DNA from 2 places in the Bacillus sp. C28GYM-DRY-1 genome. Region 1 is predicted to be linked to the other one. Evidence: a T-box and tRNA genes for the amino acid it is inferred to sense, from the RefSeq annotation. Region 1 holds a T-box; the other holds one or more tRNA genes.
The links. A T-box is a leader RNA that pairs with one kind of tRNA and senses whether it is charged. The one in region 1 lies ahead of valS (valine--tRNA ligase), so its partner is inferred to be a tRNA-Val.

Region 1 (3,411 bases):
GTTCATTAATGCAAAACGGGAGGCATTCCAAATTTTATTGGCGAAATTCCAAGTCGATTCCACTTTTTCATAGCTGAAGCGCAGATCTTGGCCAGGAGAGCTTCCAGTCGCAAGGAAATAACGCAGAGAATCAGCTCCGTACTTGTCAATGACATCCATCGGATCAACACCGTTTCCAAGAGATTTACTCATTTTTCGGCCTTGCTCGTCACGGATTAAGCCATGGATTAAAACATCTTTGAACGGGCGCTCGCCTGTAAATTCAATGCCTTGGAAAATCATGCGTGACACCCAGAAGAAAATGATGTCGTACCCTGTCACGAGAACGTCTGTCGGATAGTAGCGTTTAAAGTCTTCAGCCGTTACATCAGGCCAGCCCATAGTGGAGAAAGGCCAGAGCGCAGAACTGAACCATGTATCCAGTACATCTGTATCCTGCTCCCAATTTTCGCTGTCCTCAGGCGCTTCAAGCCCGACATATAGCTCACCTGTTTCTTTATGATACCAAGCAGGAATACGGTGGCCCCACCACAACTGACGTGAAATACACCAGTCGCGGATGTTTTCCATCCAGTGTAAATACGTTTTTTCAAAACGGTCAGGCACAAAGTTGACTTTTTCTTCTTTCTTTTGCAACTCAATCGCTTCATCAGCAAGCGGCTGCATGCGCACAAACCATTGGGTAGAAAGATAAGGCTCAACTACAGCCCCGCTTCGTTCACTATGCCCGACAGAATGCATATGATCCTCGATTTTGAAGAGAACACCTGCTTCCTGTAGATCTTTAACAAGCTTTTTGCGGCATTCAAAGCGATCCATGCCTTGATATTGCAGTGCATTTTCGTTCATTGTGCCATCTTCATTCATGACAAGAATGCGTTCTAAGTTATGGCGGTTGCCAAGTTCAAAGTCGTTTGGATCATGAGCAGGCGTAATTTTCACCGCACCTGAACCAAATTCCATATCAACGTAGTCATCACCGACAATCGGAATTTCACGATTTACAATCGGCAGGATCACCGTTTTTCCGATAAGATGCTTGTAGCGCTCATCTTCAGGATGAACGGCAACCGCTGTATCACCGAGCATCGTTTCAGGACGTGTCGTTGCAATTTCAATTGAACCTGAACCGTCAGCGAGCGGATAGCTCATATGATAGAACGCGCCTTGAACATCCTTGTAAATGACCTCAATGTCGGATAGAGCTGTTTTTGTCGCAGGGTCCCAGTTAATAATATATTCCCCTCTGTAAATCAGGCCTTTTTCATAAAGCTTAACGAATACTTCGCGAACCGCTTTGCTTAAGCCCTCATCCAGCGTAAAACGTTCACGGGAATAATCAAGGCCAAGCCCTAATTTCGCCCACTGGCTGCGAATAAAGTCAGCATACTCTTCCTTCCACTTCCACGTTTCTTCGAGGAATTTCTCGCGGCCAAGATCATAGCGGGATTTGCCTTCTTCACGAAGTTTCGCTTCCACTTTAGCCTGTGTCGCAATGCCGGCGTGGTCCATACCCGGAAGCCACAGCACATCATAGCCCTGCATGCGTTTCATTCTTGTTACAATGTCTTGCAGCGTTGTGTCCCACGCGTGTCCAAGGTGAAGTCTTCCTGTTACGTTTGGCGGCGGAATAACAACAGAATACGGCTCTTTTGTCTGGTCATTGCCCGCTTCAAAAAATTTGCCTTTTAGCCAAAAATCATATCGGTCTTTCTCAACAGCTGCCGGATCGTATTTCGTCGGCATTGTTTGTTCATTCGTCTCCATCATAACCCTCCAACATGTTTTAAAAATGGCTGAGAACGAAAAAAGAGCTCTTCATCCCTGTAAAAGGACGAAAAGCTCTTTCGCGGTACCACCTTTTTTCATGAACTTTATCAGTTCATGCACTTATAACGGATAACGGGTGTTTCCCGAATTTCTCTACTCTTCTTTCAAGAAATTATGCTCCCGGGCGACCTTCCAATCAGACAACATAAGAAGCCTTTCAGCAAACGGCTTCTCTCTCTGCATGCGTCTTTTTTGTACTCTTCCCGTTCTAAGCAGGTGTATTTATCAGCTCATTATATACTTTATTTATGTTCTTTATTATAGTAAAAGTGTTTTTGATTCGTCAATCATCTTTTCCAAAAACGCCACTTTCTATACTGATAGGCAGGCACCTATTGCCCAAGTTTACATATGATGCTTGTAAATGCGCAGAGGAGGATGCACCGTGAAGAAACGTTTCAGCTCTTATTCGCTACCGCCGTGGGTTAGGCAAATTCGGCTTGTATCCGCACAAGTGATTATTCCCATTACAATTTTCCAAGGAATTAGAACCATTTTCTTCCCAACAACCTTTGATGTTTTGCTGCTCGCAATCCTAATCTTATTGGCTTGCGCTCTTCATTTAGAATGGATATAAACAAACAAGTCCGCGCCATTAAGACGTGGACTCGTTTTCAGCCTGGAATTTTTTCTCTTGTTCAGTCTGATGAATTTTCATCACAAACGGCTCTATATTTTTCATTTGCCAATAGGCCTTTAATAATTGCGTACATTCATTTTTTTCATGCTGTCTTACCCCGTTTTGATAACGGTTCAGCACCTTGTACATGGCTGCCGGAAACGCCATATAGCTGAGAAAAAGACTGACTTCCGCTTCACGTAAAGGGAATAATTTCGTGTATGCATAAAACCATTCAACGCATTCCGGACAAGCTTTCGGAATGCCTCTGAACATTTTTGTATAAAAGCCGAGTAAGTCGTTTTGCGGCGGACCGACAGACGCTCTTTCGAAGTTTGTGAAATACCCGGTCCCTGTATCATTATACAGAAAATGGTGAATGGACAGGCTGCCGTGGTTCATCACAACCCTTGAGTCATTCTTCTCTTTTGCTGACTCATACCAATCCTCCAACCGCTCCAGCGCAAAATTCACCGCCGAAATGGTTTCTGAAAAATAGGTTACGGCCTGAAGTTCAAAAGGGGAAAGGTACCATTCCTTCTCCGCTCTGTCTACAAACTGTTCATAAAAAATTTTATCATGTTCCCACTTTTTTTTCGTTTGTCCGAAATAACGTTCAATATCATCACGTCTGATCTTTATTTCCTGCGCGGTTCTCTCATGTAGGCGGGCTGTTTCTCTAAATAAATAAGCATGTTTCTGATCCTGTTCTTCCTCCTGGTCAAATTGAAGCCAAGGCATTAAATAATAGGAATCTCCGGATTGTATACCTTCTGAGAAAAACTCACCGCTATTTGTTCTGTAAACAGGAACAAATGAACGAAAACCTTTTTCCTCAATCGCCACCATATGGTCTGTAAACTGTTTGCTGCGAGCTGATTTCAATTTTTTCAGGGCAAATGCGCCATAGTCTGTATACACTTTCCACACACGAGGACTGACAGGCTCAATAAACTGAGCAG
Region 2 (3,411 bases), on a different contig from region 1:
TTGCGTGATTCCGTTGTAAGGCGGTGAAGGTTTAATGGTTTTGACATGAGGAGGCCCCCTGTTTAAAAATAATATATCTCAATATTCAGTATATTCGTTCCTGTTATGACATTTCAACTATGTTTTAAAATCTTTAAAATTTTATTTCATCCTAGACTATAAGAAGTAATGAAGGAGCAGGTGCTCTCCAATCGGTCCGATTCTTCGCCGTCCTTTATCAAGAAACCCGCTTTTCATATAAAGGTGCTTTGCACGTGTGTTCAGTTGATTAACGGCTAAAATAATTTCATCGCACCATGGGAAATAACTGCTCACAAAAGAGGGAAGCTGAAACATTGCTTTTTTTGCATAACCTTTTCCCTGATGCACTGCGTGTATAGACAGAGAGCTGAGCAGTAAAGCAAATGGATTGTTAGAATATGGAGCAAGCGTTTCTTTTGATGTATATAAAATGAAAAAACCGACTGGCAAATCGTCTTTTAAAATGACTACTGGATACCGGTCCCGTATGCTCAGGGCCTGAGCCAGCACCTCTTTCGGGAGTGAGGTAAAGCGTTTGTCATCGTTTTTTAGTGTAAATGATTGGAGCTCCGGCAAATGTTCAGGCTTATAGAAGGATAAAGAAATGTCTTGAGTCATGTGATGCCCTCCTTACAATATGTTGTCTAGCTGGTTTTCCGAAATGACATGGTAGCCCGCTTGTTTTAACAGTGCGGCGGTCACTCCGCTGCCGGCAATTTTTTGGCCGGAGAATGTACCGTTATAGATAAAACCGCTTCCGCACGACGGACTGTTTTCTTTTAATATGATGGTAGAGGCATTGACTTCTTTTGCGTAAGCTAATGTGTTCGTGGCGCCTTCCATATATAATTCTGTGACATCTTCTCCTGAAGCTGTCACGACTTTAGCGGTTCCATTAAGAACATCCTCGCCGGTGCCTCCGATGATTTCTGCAGGTTCTCGGGGAGTTGAGAAGCCGCCGAGAAGCTCAGGACAAGCCACAACTGCTTCATTTTCATTGATGAGTTTTCTGATTTTCTCCGATGCGGCATGAGAGCCGTTATATCTGCATTCAATGCCGCCAAGGCAAGAGCTGACTAGTATCATATTGGTTTCTCCTCTCTTAATTCGCTTGTCTCTATCATAAAAGAAATGATAAATGTTGGGAGGCTTTTTCAGTTAAAAAAGGAGTTAAAAAGTTTGAAAATAAAAAATTTAATTTTTCTCTTTACAAAGGGGGTGTAACCTGTATATAATAACTTTTGTCAGCTCGACGAGAACACAAACGGCCCGTTGGTCAAGCGGTTAAGACACCGCCCTTTCACGGCGGTAACACGGGTTCGAATCCCGTACGGGTCACCATTTGGAGGATTAGCTCAGCTGGGAGAGCATCTGCCTTACAAGCAGAGGGTCGGCGGTTCGAGCCCGTCATCCTCCACCATCTTGCCGGTGTAGCTCAATTGGTAGAGCAACTGACTTGTAATCAGTAGGTTGGGGGTTCAAGTCCTCTTGCCGGCACTCTTTTCTAACATTAATATGGAGGGGTAGCGAAGTGGCTAAACGCGGCGGACTGTAAATCCGCTCCCTCAGGGTTCGGCAGTTCGAATCTGCCCCCCTCCACCATTATTGGGCTATAGCCAAGCGGTAAGGCAACGGACTTTGACTCCGTCATGCGTTGGTTCGAATCCAGCTAGCCCAGTCACAGACACCTTTGATCAAAAGGTGTCTTTTTTTCTTTTTAAAATCATTCCAACTTCTAACTGTTCAGTCTGTATAATAATTTTAAAAATATGTTAAGGTAGTTTATTCACGAATTACCATCTACACCCTGCCAAAAATTTGATAAACTTATTTTATAAAAAACTTGAAACCTTTTGGAACGAAGCTCGTATACATACAGACCGGTGAAGGCAGAGGTTAGATAATATGGAAATGATGATTAAAAAGAGAATTAAACAAGTCAAAAAAGGCGACCAAGATGCATTTGCTGACATCGTAGATATCTACAAGGATAAAATTTATCAGCTTTGCTATCGTATGCTTGGTAATGTGCATGAGGCAGAGGATATTGCACAGGAGGCTTTCGTCAGAGCGTACGTTAATATCGACAGTTTTGATATTAACCGGAAATTTTCAACTTGGCTTTATCGAATCGCGACCAATTTGACGATTGACCGCATTCGCAAAAAGAAGCCGGATTATTACCTTGATGCAGAGGTGGCTGGTACGGAAGGCTTGACCATGTATTCACAAATCGCCGCAGATGGAGTTTTGCCTGATGATGCAGTTGTGTCGCTGGAACTCTCAAACACGATTCAGCAGAAAATTTTAAAGCTTCCTGACAAATACAGAACAGTGATCGTATTAAAGTATATTGACGAACTCTCATTAATTGAAATCAGCGAGATTCTCAACATTCCTGTGGGGACTGTGAAAACGCGGATTCACAGAGGCAGAGAGGCTCTCAGAAAACAATTAAGGGATCTTTAAGTGGGGTGATGAAATGAGCTGTCCTGAACAAATTGTGCAGCTTATGCATATGCATCTTGATGGAGATATCCTTCCAAAAGGTGAACACATATTAAATGAACATCTGGAGACATGCGAGAAATGCAGAAAGCATTTTTATGAGATGGAAAAATCTATAGCGCTCGTCCGGAGCACATCGCATGTCGAAGCCCCCGCGGATTTTACCGCTAATGTCATGGCAAAATTGCCTAAGGAGAAGAAAAGAGCTTCTGTGAAAAGGTGGTTCAGAACCCATCCTGTTATCGCATCTGCTGCGGTATTCATCATTTTGATGGGCGGAGGTTTTTTGAACAGCTGGCATAATGACCAAAATTTCAGCGTGTCCAAGCAGCCGAATCTTGTGGTCCATAACCACACTGTGACCGTGCCAGAAGGTGAGACGGTCAAAGGTGATGTTACTGTCAAAAACGGCAAGCTGATTATTAAAGGAAAAATAGACGGGGATGTAACTGTCGTAAACGGCGAAAAATATATGGCCTCTGCTGGACAAGTCACCGGTCAGATTGAGGAAATCAATCAATTATTCGATTGGACATGGTACAAGATGAAGTCTGCGGGGAAAAGTGTAGTCAATGCTTTAAATCCAAAAGGAAAAGAGTAAAGCGCGTCAGTCGCTTTGCTCTTTTTTTACGGGCTGATAGAGCTGGCACATTTCACTTGCTAAATCGATATGTGGTATAATGGGCTCGCTATGTAAAGTACATATGCGTAACACGTAAAACACAAAATGCGAAATACGAAATGACTGAAATCTTGGAGGACGAGGAAATGGCTTTTGAGGATATCCCTTTTTTGCAGTACCTCGGCAATGCCGTTGATATTCTCCTTGTTTGGTATGTGATATATAAATTGATTATGGTGATACGTGGCACGAAAGCGGTT

Region 2: it encodes a tRNA-Val, which carries the amino acid that the T-box ahead of valS (valine--tRNA ligase) is inferred to sense. The anticodon was not compared.

What each region holds. Positions count from the first base shown of each region.
Region 1 is NZ_JAUMKF010000006.1:56,740-60,150, reverse strand. It holds gene valS (valine--tRNA ligase) at 1-1,767, opposite strand, end outside; T-box leader at 1,828-2,050, opposite strand; gene Q3W56_RS07860 (hypothetical protein) at 2,216-2,407, shown strand; gene cotN (spore coat protein CotN) at 2,426-3,411, opposite strand, start outside.
Region 2 is NZ_JAUMKF010000008.1:144,119-147,529, reverse strand. It holds gene murQ (N-acetylmuramic acid 6-phosphate etherase) at 1-47, opposite strand, end outside; gene Q3W56_RS10210 (GNAT family N-acetyltransferase) at 157-639, opposite strand; gene Q3W56_RS10205 (2-thiouracil desulfurase family protein) at 652-1,107, opposite strand; tRNA gene Q3W56_RS10200 (tRNA-Glu) at 1,288-1,362, shown strand; tRNA gene Q3W56_RS10195 (tRNA-Val) at 1,366-1,441, shown strand; tRNA gene Q3W56_RS10190 (tRNA-Thr) at 1,446-1,518, shown strand; tRNA gene Q3W56_RS10185 (tRNA-Tyr) at 1,539-1,623, shown strand; tRNA gene Q3W56_RS10180 (tRNA-Gln) at 1,628-1,699, shown strand; gene sigW (RNA polymerase sigma factor SigW) at 1,927-2,490, shown strand; gene rsiW (anti-sigma-W factor RsiW) at 2,504-3,130, shown strand; gene cdaA (diadenylate cyclase CdaA) at 3,298-3,411, shown strand, end outside.